One region of the Pseudomonas sp. LBUM1651 genome, then DNA from elsewhere that is predicted to be linked to it. Evidence: predicted binding sites of a transcription regulator. Region 1 holds the regulator's gene; the other holds the start of a gene.
The links. Region 1 encodes sigma-54, which starts transcription at its own class of promoters, with help from an activator protein. Its sites were predicted from a motif close to ANTGGCATNNANNTTGCTNT; they were not measured.

Region 2: flgB (flagellar basal body rod protein FlgB) is a predicted target of sigma-54. The motif match lies at 1,632-1,651, and genes of this name have one in related genera.

What each region holds. Positions count from the first base shown of each region.
Region 1 covers NZ_CP166805.1:931,635-937,205, reverse strand. The annotation lists gene lptC (LPS export ABC transporter periplasmic protein LptC) at 1-153, shown strand, start outside; gene lptA (lipopolysaccharide transport periplasmic protein LptA) at 140-688, shown strand; gene lptB (LPS export ABC transporter ATP-binding protein) at 688-1,413, shown strand; gene ACA066_RS04225 (RNA polymerase factor sigma-54) at 1,597-3,090, shown strand; gene hpf (ribosome hibernation-promoting factor, HPF/YfiA family) at 3,165-3,473, shown strand; gene ptsN (PTS IIA-like nitrogen regulatory protein PtsN) at 3,486-3,950, shown strand; gene rapZ (RNase adapter RapZ) at 3,953-4,810, shown strand; gene ACA066_RS04205 (HPr family phosphocarrier protein) at 4,826-5,101, shown strand; gene ACA066_RS04200 (ZIP family metal transporter) at 5,109-5,571, opposite strand, start outside.
Region 2 covers NZ_CP166805.1:1,499,662-1,505,232, forward strand. The annotation lists gene ACA066_RS06960 (chemotaxis protein CheV) at 1-461, shown strand, start outside; gene cheR (protein-glutamate O-methyltransferase CheR) at 508-1,335, shown strand; gene flgB (flagellar basal body rod protein FlgB) at 1,694-2,101, shown strand; gene flgC (flagellar basal body rod protein FlgC) at 2,105-2,548, shown strand; gene flgD (flagellar hook assembly protein FlgD) at 2,564-3,286, shown strand; gene flgE (flagellar hook protein FlgE) at 3,318-4,640, shown strand; gene ACA066_RS06990 (ribonucleoside-diphosphate reductase subunit alpha) at 4,942-5,571, opposite strand, start outside.

The sequences.
Region 1 (5,571 bases):
GTGTTCCCGCAGCAGCAATATGCGCAGACCGATCAACCCGTTAGAATCGACGGCGCTGGTGGTGTCTCGACTGGCAAGGGAATGAAAGCGTATTTGAAAGAAAGCAGGATACACCTGCTATCGAACGTAAGAGGACAGTATGAGGCTCGTTAAAACTCTCCCTATTTTGCTCGGTCTGGGCGCAGCACTGGGAAGCGTGAGCGCCTGGGCTCTGCCGAACGATCAACAGCAGCCTATCCGCATTCAGGCCGACGATGCCCAACTGGACGACAAGAACGGCGTTGCCACCTACACCGGCGACGTGATCATTACCCAGGGCTCGATGAAGGTTACCGGCAACAAGGTCACCATCACCCGCACCGCGGCCGGTGACATTGACGTGGTGACTTCGGTGGGCAACCTGGCCTACTTCGAGCAGCTGCAGACCGCTGGCGACACCAAGCCGGTTCAGGGCTACGGCGTCACCATCCAGTACCACGCCTCGCAAGACCGCGTCGTATTGATCGATCGCGCCAAAGTCATCGACAAGGACGGCAACGTTACCCAAGGCGAGAAAATCGTCTACGACACCAACAAAAAGCTCGCCAGCGCCGGCCGTGCCACAGGCGCCAACGTGACCGAGTCGCGCCCGCGCATCGACATGGTGATCCAGCCGAAAAAGAAAACCGACGAGCAAAAGGCCCCGTAATGGCAACTCTGAAAGCTCAGCATCTGGCCAAGAGCTACAAGAGCCGTCAGGTCGTGCGCGACGTCAGCCTGTCCATCGACAGCGGTCAGATCGTCGGCCTGCTTGGCCCTAACGGCGCCGGCAAGACCACCTGCTTCTACATGATCGTCGGCCTGGTCCAGGCCGATCAGGGCCGCGTCCTGATCGACGATCTGGACGTCAGCCACCAGCCGATGCACGGTCGCGCGAAGGCCGGTATCGGCTATCTTCCGCAAGAAGCATCGATCTTTCGCAAACTCTCGGTCGCCGACAACATCATGGCCATCCTCGAGACCCGCAAGGAACTCGACAAGGCCGATCGTCGCAAAGAGCTGGAAAGCCTGCTGCAGGAATTCCACATCAGCCACATCCGCGACAATCTCGGCATGAGCTTGTCCGGTGGTGAACGCCGCCGCGTGGAAATCGCCCGGGCACTGGCAACCAGTCCGAAATTCATCCTCCTCGACGAACCCTTCGCCGGCGTGGACCCGATTTCGGTGGGCGACATCAAGCAGATCATCTACCACCTCAAGGCCAAGGGCATTGGCGTACTGATCACTGACCACAACGTCCGTGAAACCCTGGATATCTGCGAAACCGCCTACATCGTCAACGATGGTCAACTGATCGCCGAAGGTGATTCGGCCACCATCCTGGCCAACGACCTCGTGAAAGAAGTCTATCTGGGCCATGAGTTCCGCCTGTAAGCGCTGAGGTGTCTGGCTAGTCGCCGAGCGCTTGTCTCGATAAAAAATCAACAGTTTTTTATTGTTACAGCGCTCTAGGCAAACGTTGCAGTTTCAGGCATATAATTTGCTTATGTTTGGCGCTCCGGCGCCCTGTAGTGGATGGCGCATGTGCGCCGGCGAATAAGGTGTTAAGCCCCTGCCATGAAACCATCGCTAGTCTTGAGAATGGGCCAGCAGCTGACGATGACACCGCAGCTGCAACAGGCCATCCGCCTGCTCCAATTGTCGACCCTGGACCTGCAACAGGAAATCCAGGAGGCCCTGGAGTCCAATCCGATGCTCGAACGCCAGGAAGAAGGCGACGACTTCGATAACGCCGACCCCTTGGCCGACAAAGCCGAGCAGCAACCCAACGCCGACGTCTCAGAACCCTCCTACCAGGAAACCGCCCCAACGGTGGACAACCTCGATGAGGGCGACTGGAACGAGCGCATTCCCAACGAACTGCCCGTCGACACCGCATGGGAAGACGTCTACCAAACCAGCGCCAGCAGCCTGCCGAGCAACGATGATGACGAGTGGGATTTCACCACCCGCACATCGGCCGGTGAAAGCCTGCAAAGCCATCTGTTGTGGCAACTGAACCTGGCGCCGATGTCCGACACTGATCGTCTGATCGCCGTGACCCTGATCGATTGCATCAACAATCAGGGCTACCTGGACGAAACCCTCGAGGAGATCCTCGAAGCCTTCGATCCGGAACTCGACATCGAACTGGACGAGATCGAAGCCGTCCTGCATCGCATCCAGCAATTCGAACCGGCCGGCATCGGCGCCCGCAACCTCGGTGAATGCCTGCTGCTGCAATTGCGCCAGTTGCCCGCCAAGACGCCTTGGCTGGCCGAGGCCAAGCGCCTGGTCACCGACTACATCGACTTGCTCGGCAGCCGCGACTACAGCCAGCTGATGCGCCGCATGAAGCTCAAGGAAGATGAACTGCGCCAGGTCATCGAACTGGTACAGAGCCTCAACCCACGCCCTGGCTCGCAGATCGAGTCCAGTGAAGCCGAATACGTCGTTCCCGACGTGATCGTGCGCAAGGACAACGAGCGCTGGCTGGTGGAGCTTAATCAGGAATCGGTACCGCGGCTGCGGGTCAACGCCCAATACGCCGGTTTCGTGCGCCGCGCCGACACCAGTGCCGACAACACCTTCATGCGCAATCAGTTGCAAGAGGCCCGCTGGTTCATCAAGAGCCTGCAGAGCCGTAATGAAACCCTGATGAAAGTTGCCACCCAGATCGTCGAGCATCAACGCGGTTTTCTGGAATACGGCGACGAAGCGATGAAACCGTTGGTGCTGCATGACATCGCCGAAGCGGTGGGCATGCACGAATCGACGATTTCCCGGGTGACCACGCAAAAATTCATGCATACCCCTCGGGGTATATATGAGCTGAAATACTTTTTCTCCAGCCACGTCAGCACCTCCGAAGGCGGCGAATGCTCGTCCACGGCGATCCGCGCGATCATCAAAAAACTGGTTGCGGCGGAAAATCAGAAAAAGCCGTTGAGTGACAGCAAGATCGCTGGTTTACTGGAGGCACAAGGCATTCAGGTGGCTCGCCGCACCGTCGCCAAGTACCGCGAATCCCTCGGGATCGCGCCTTCGAGCGAACGCAAGCGGTTGATGTAGAGCCACGCCACAGCGTTCCAGTGGTAGATCATCTGATCTACCGCTTTATGCACTGGCAACGAAGGAGAAGCTGTATGCAAGTCAACATCAGTGGACACCAACTGGAAGTGACCGAACCGCTTCGCACCTACATCGGCGAAAAACTCGAACGATTAGAGCGGCATTTCGACAAGATCACCAACGTGCAAGTCACGATGACGGTCGAGAAGCTGAAGCAGAAAATCGAAGCCACGCTGCATATTCCCGGCAATGAAGTGGTCGCAAACGCGGAACATACCGACATGTACGCGGCGATCGACGCGCTGACCGACAAGCTGGATAAACAACTCAAAAAGCATAAGGAAAAGACCCAAAGCCTCCTCCAGGGCGCGACCGGTCGTTAACACTCCCAACCCATGATCCGACTTGAAAGCATCCTGACCCCCGGCCGTTCCCTCGTGAACGTGCCGGGCGGCAGCAAAAAGAAAGCCCTCGAGCAAATTGCCAATCTGATCGCCCGCGAAGTGCCGGCCCTGGAGATGCAAGATGTCTTCGAGGCTTTGATTGCCCGTGAAAAACTTGGCTCGACCGGTTTTGGTAACGGCATCGCTATCCCCCACTGTCGGCTGAAAGGTTGCACCTCGCCCATCAGTGCTTTAATGCACCTGGACGCTCCCATCGATTTTGACGCCATCGACGGCGCCCCGGTTGACCTGCTGTTCGTTCTGCTGGTCCCGGAAGCGGCTACCGATGCGCACCTTGAATTGCTCCGCCAGATCGCCAGCATGCTTGATCGCAAGGAAGTCCGTGATCGCCTGCGCAGCGCCGCGAGCAATGAAGCCTTGTATCAGGTTGTCCTGGACGAGCAAAACGGGCACTAATCATGCGTTTGATCATCGTCAGTGGCCGTTCCGGCTCAGGTAAAAGCACCGCACTCGATGTTCTCGAGGACAACGGCTATTACTGTATCGACAACCTGCCCGCCGGGTTGCTGCCGGAACTGGCTGAACGTGCGTTGATTCATACTGAGCTTGCGCAGCCGCTGGTTGCCGTCTCCATCGACGCACGCAACTTGCCGAGTCACCTGACCCGTTTTCCGGAACTGCTCGCAGAAGTCCGCAGCCGACATATCCAGTGCGATGTCCTGTACCTGGATGCCGACGAAGAAACCTTGCTCAAGCGCTTTTCGGAAACCCGCCGTCGTCACCCGCTAAGCAGCGCCAATCGCTCGCTGGCCGAGGCGATCAACGATGAAACCAACCTGCTCGGGCCGATTGCCGACCTCGCCGATCTCAAGGTCAATACCACCAACCTGAACCTGTATCAGCTGCGCGATACCATCAAGTTGCGCCTGCTGAACCAGCCGGAACCCGGCACTGCTTTTTTGGTGGAGTCTTTCGGATTCAAGCGGGGCATGCCAGTGGATGCCGATCTGGTGTTCGACGTGCGCTGCCTGCCGAACCCCTATTGGAAGCCGGAGCTACGCGATCAGTCCGGGCTTGATCAACCGGTTGCCGAGTACCTCGCGGCCCAGCCGGACGTCGAGGAGATGTTCCAGGACATCTCCACGTACCTGCTCAAATGGCTGCCCCGCTTTGCCGCCAGCAACCGTGCTTATGTCACCATTGCCATTGGCTGCACCGGCGGGCATCACCGCTCCGTCTACCTGACCGAACGTCTGGGCCAGGTCCTGCAAAAATCCCTGAAGAACGTCCAGGTCCGCCACCGCGACCTCAGCTAAAGGATTCACATCGCGATGCCTGCTCTGGAAATCGAAATCATCAACAAACTGGGCCTGCATGCCCGCGCTTCTGCGAAATTCGTTGGAGTCGCCGGCGAGTTCAAAGACTGCACGATCAGAGTAGGACGGACGCCGGAATCCACGGTCGACGGCAAAAGCATCATGGCAATGATGATGCTCGCTGCGGGCAAGGGCACAAAAATCTATATCAGTACCGAAGGCGAAGACGAGCAGAAAGCACTAGATGCACTGACAGACTTGATCAATCGTTACTTCGACGAAGGCGAATAACGCTCGCCTAGGCGAGCGCGGTATCCATCACCATCATCAAACAAAACCCGATCAGCAGCCCAAGGCTGGCCAGCTTGTCGTGACCATGGCGGCGCGACTCGGGAATGACTTCATGCGTCACCACCAACAACATGGCCCCGGCCGCCAGTGCCAGGCCCAATGGCAAGAGCAACTCGGCCAGGCTCACCAGCCAGGCGCACAACAGCGCAAAGACCGGCTCGACCAACCCTGACGCCGCACCGATCAGGAACGCCTTGACTCGCGACATCCCTGCCCCGGCCAAGACCAGCGCAATCACCAGCCCTTCCGGCACATCCTGCAAGGCAATGCCCATGGCCAGACTGTCGGCATCGGGCATGCCGCCACCCGCCGAGACACCGACCGCCATGCCTTCTGGAATGTTGTGGGCAATGATGGCAAACACGAACAACCAGATCCGTGGTGGAATGACCGGCCGTTCCAGCGTGCCG
Region 2 (5,571 bases), 570 kb from region 1:
CGACACCGGAAGCGATTTCCGTCGGTGTGGTCGATGTCGAGACCCAGCACAAGGCGCTGTCGCTGCGGGTGCTGACGGTCGATGACTCGTCGGTGGCGCGCAAGCAGGTCACGCGTTGCCTGCAGACGGTCGGTGTCGAAGTGGTGGCGTTGAACGACGGACGGCAAGCGCTGGATTACCTGCGCAAGCTGGTCGACGAGGGCAAGAAGCCGGAAGAAGAGTTCCTGATGATGATTTCCGACATCGAGATGCCGGAAATGGACGGGTACACCCTGACGGCCGAGATCCGCAACGACCCTCGCATGCAAAAGCTTCATATCATCCTGCATACTTCGTTGTCGGGTGTGTTCAATCAGGCGATGGTCAAGAAAGTCGGTGCCGATGACTTCCTGGCCAAATTCCGTCCTGATGACCTGGCATCCCGGGTAGTCGACCGGATCAAAGCAGCAGACATCAGCTAGGGGCCTTCTGCCCCTGGTGATCAACACGATTTAAGAGGCGGCATCATTGTCTACGGGTAATTTGGATTTCGAACAGTTCCGGGTCTTCCTGGAAAAAGCCTGTGGCATTTTGCTCGGTGAAAACAAGCAGTACCTGGTCTCGAGCCGTCTCAACAAACTGATGGAACAGCAAGGCATCAAGTCCCTGGGTGAGCTGGTCCAGCGCATCCAGACTCAGCCGCGCAGTGGTTTGCGCGAGCTGGTGGTCGATGCCATGACGACCAACGAAACCCTGTGGTTTCGTGACACCTATCCGTTTGAAGTCTTGAAGAACAAGGTACTGCCCGAAGCAATCAAGGCAGCTCCCGGCCAGCGTCTGCGGATCTGGTCGGCAGCGTGTTCGTCGGGGCAGGAACCGTATTCGCTGTCGATGTCCATCGACGAGTTCGAGCGGGTCAACATGGGTCAGTTGAAGATGGGCGTGCAGATCGTCGCCACTGATTTGTCCGGCACCATGCTGACCAACTGCAAGACCGGCGAGTACGACAGCCTGGCCATCGGCCGCGGTCTGTCGCCCGAGCGCCTGCAGCGTTACTTCGACCCGAAGGGGCCGGGGCGCTGGGCAATCAAGGCGCCGATCAAGAGCCGGGTGGAGTTTCGCTCGTTCAACCTGCTGGACAGCTACGCGAGCCTCGGCAAGTTCGACATCGTGTTCTGCCGCAACGTACTGATCTACTTCTCCGCCGAGGTGAAGAAAGACATTCTGTTGCGCATCCACAGCACGCTGAAGCCGGGCGGTTATCTGTTCCTTGGCGCATCGGAAGCGCTGAACGGTTTGCCGGATCATTACCAGATGGTCCAGTGCAGCCCGGGGATTATCTACCAGGCGAAGTGATGGGTTGGCGGTATCGAAAAACGGGAGTCCTCAGGGGCTCCCGTTTTTTTATGCCTGATGATTTCTCATCCCGCCGCATTACCGGTAGGAGCGAGGCTTGCCCGCGAAGGCGGTGTCTCAGACACATTATGGCTAACTGACACATCGCCTTCGCGGGCAAGCCTCGCTCCTACAAGGGGTCGATGTCGCTCGTAGAAAGCGGCAGAAAAGCGGCAGACGGCGGAAACCCGTTGCCGCTTTTCTGGCATTGCCGCATTGCCCCTGCCCGCAAAGCCCCGGTTTATGGGGTTGTCTGAATTGGCACGCCGCTTGCTATGTTCATCGTACGAAAAATCAGGTCACCCGAAGGTTTCCCGACATGAGCATCAGCTTCGATAAAGCGCTCGGTATCCACGAACAAGCCCTGGGCTTCCGCGCTCAGCGTGCCGAAGTCCTGGCCAACAACATCGCCAACGCCGACACCCCGAACTACAAGGCTCGGGATCTGGACTTCTCGAAAGTGCTCGCCGAGCAGAGCGAGAAAACCAAGAACGGCACCTTTGCCTTGAACATGACCAACAACCGTCATATCGAAGCCGAAGGCCTGGGCAATGGCGACGAGTCGCTGCTGTATCGCACGCCGATGCAACCGTCGATCGACCAGAACACCGTGGACGCTCAGCTGGAACAGTCGAACTACGCGGAAAACGCGGTCAACTTCCAGGCCAGCTTCACCCTGCTCAACAGCAAATTCAAAGGGCTGATCTCAGCCCTGCGCGGAGAGTAAGTCATGTCTCTATCCAGTGTTTTCAACATTGCCGGTAGCGGCATGAGTGCGCAAACCACGCGCTTGAACACCGTGGCCTCGAACATCGCCAACGCCGAAACCGTCTCGTCGAGCATCGACCAGACCTACCGCGCCCGTCATCCGGTGTTCGCCACCATGTTCCAGGGCGGCCAGAGCGGCGGCAGCGATTCGCTGTTCCAGAACCAGGACGCCGCAGGCCAGGGCGTGCAAGTGCTGGGCGTGGTCGAAGACCAGAGCAACCTGGAAGCCCGCTACGAACCGAACCATCCGGCGGCCGATGCCAAGGGCTACGTCTACTACCCGAATGTGAACGTGGTGGAAGAAATGGCCGACATGATTTCCGCGAGTCGCTCGTTCCAGACCAACGCCGAAATGATGAACACCGCCAAAACCATGATGCAGAAAGTCCTGACCCTCGGTCAGTGATAAGGGGCGACTCAGATGAGTGTTACCGATACCACCAGCGGCCTTAGCCTCAACGACATCCTGGCCAACTCTTCGATCAAAACCAACACCAGTGCCGACGGCCTGGCGTCCGCAACGAACAGCGCCACCGGCAAAAATGCGCTGGGCAAGGACGCGTTCATGCAGTTGCTGGTGACACAACTGAAGAACCAGAACCCGCTGGAGCCGCAGGACAACGGCGAGTTCGTCGCCCAGTTGGCGCAGTTCAGCAGCCTGGAAGGCATCACCACGCTCAACACCACCGTGAGTGGCCTGGCCAGCAACTACAACTCATCCCAGGCGTTGCAGGCTTCGTCGCTGGTGGGGCGTTCGGTCATCGCGCCGGGCGACAAGGCCGTGGTCGATACCGCCAAGAGCTTCAACGGGACCATCGCGGTACCGGCATCGGCAGACCCGGTCACGCTCAAGATCACCGACGCCGACGGCAAGGTCATCCGCACCATCGACCTGGGCAGCCAGAATGCCGGCACCACCAGTTTCATCTGGGACGGCAAGAACGATGCTGGCGAAGTGGCCAAGGCCGGTACGTATACCTTCGGCGCTACCGCGACCTACGACAGCAAAGCGACCTCATTGGTCACTTACCTGCCGGCAACCGTCAACAGCGTGACCATCAGCCAGACCGGCGGTGAGTTGATGCTCAACCTGGCCGGCCTGGGCAGCGTCGCCCTGTCCAAAGTACAAACCATTGGTATGTAGAGCCGACTAACACGGCACAAAGGAGTGGAATATGTCTTTCAATATCGGCCTTAGCGGTCTCTATGCAGCCAACAAACAACTGGACGTGACCGGCAACAACATCGCCAACGTCGCGACCACCGGTTTCAAATCGTCCCGTGCAGAATTCGAAGACGTTTACTCGGCCACCAAGCTGGGTTCCGGCAGCAAAACCGTCGGTAACGGTGTGCGCCTGGCCAACGTTTCCCAGCAGTTCACCCAGGGCGACATCAACAACACCGGCAACGTGCTCGACATGGGCATCAACGGCTCCGGCTTCTTCGTGCTGAACAACAACGGTTCGATGTCCTACACCCGTGCCGGTACGTTCAAGGTCGACAAGGACGGTTATGTCACCAACACCGACGGCACTGCGCGTCTGCAAGGCTACGGTGTGGATGCCAATGGCAAGATCGTCAATGGCATTCTGACTGACCTGCGCATTGACACGTCGAACCTGGCGCCGAAGACCACCACCACCGTTTCGTCGACGATCAACCTGAACTCCACGGCTGACACGATCAACGTTGTTGCCAATCCGTTCGACCCGACCAAGCCGGCATCCTTCACCAAGCAGTTCAGTACCCCGATTTTCGACACTCAGGGTAACCAGCACACCATGGATCAATACATGGTCAAGACTGGCCCGAACACTTGGCAAACCTACACCCTGATCGATGGTCGCAACCCGAATGGCACCGACCCTAGTCCTACCGCAATTCCGGCGAACCCACCGGTCGCTTCGACCATGGTGTTCAATACTTCAGGCAAGCTGCTTTCCGTCACCACTCCGGGCCCCCCAGTGGTCGTCAGCCCTGACCTGCAAATCACGGGCTGGATTCCGGGCAAAGTAACCAACGGCGTATGGGCAGCCAACGGTGCCGCCGCCGACCCGGCAGGCGTGACCATCTCCATGGCCAACACCACGCAGTTCAACGCCGACACCGCGCGTTCGATTCCTGCGCAGAACGGTTATGCCACTGGCCAGATCACCAACCTGACCATCGATGGCAGCGGTGTGTTGCTGGCCAACTTCAGCAACAACCAGACCAAGCCAATCGGCCAGATCTCGCTCGCCAGCTTCACCAACGAACAAGGTCTGCAGCCCGTAGGCGGCACCAGCTGGAAAGAAACCTACGCGTCGGGTATCCCAGGCTACGATGCGCCGGAAACCGGCACCCTGGGTTCTATCCAGTCCAACTCGCTGGAAGAGTCCAACGTCAACCTGACCAGCGAACTGGTCGACCTGATCAAGGCGCAGAGCAACTACCAGGCGAACGCCAAGACCATCTCGACTCAAAGCACCATCATGCAGACCATCATTCAGATGACCTGATGTTGGTTGGCTGATAGCGCTTCACAAGGAGCCCCTCGGAAGAGGGGCTTTTTTGTGAGCGGGATTTTTATCGGGAGGGCAGGATTTTGTGTTGTCGGGGAGGGCCTCTTCGCGGGCAAGCCTTGCTCCTACAGGCTATGCGTCGTCCAGATGATCAGCGCGATCCTGTAGGAGCAAGGCTTGCCCGCGATGGCGTCAGATGGGCCACCACATTTCCATGGGCAAAAGAAAACCCCCGACCAATCCAGAGGACTGATCAGGGGTTGTCGAGTAAGCGCCTCGCGGCGCCTACCGGCTCAGCTTATTGGCAAGCTTCGCAATCCGGCTCGTCGATGGCGCAAGCCTTCGGCACTGGAGCAGGGCCGGCTGGCGCTGCCAGGACCGAATCTTCACCGTGGTTGCCGCCGCTGGAAACAGCGTTCAGCTTGCCAGTGTTGATGGTCGACTTCTCGGTGCTGGTCGCGGCCAGGGCACGGAGGTAGTAAGTGGTTTTCAGGCCACGGTACCAGGCCATGCGGTAGGTCACGTCCAGCTTCTTGCCCGAGGCGCCGGCGATGTACAGGTTCAGCGACTGAGCCTGGTCGATCCACTTCTGACGACGGCTTGCCGCGTCGACGATCCACTTGGTGTCCACTTCGAAGGCAGTCGCGTAGAGCTCTTTGAGTTCTTGCGGGATGCGCTCGATCTGCTGCACCGAACCGTCGTAGTACTTCAGGTCGTTGATCATGACCGCGTCCCACAGATTGCGAGCCTTCAGGTCGCGAACCAGGTACGGGTTGATCACGGTGAATTCGCCCGACAGGTTCGATTTCACGTAGAGGTTCTGGTAGGTCGGTTCGATCGACTGCGACACGCCGGTGATGTTGGCGATGGTCGCGGTCGGTGCGATGGCCATGATGTTGGAGTTACGAATGCCTTTCTGTACGCGGGC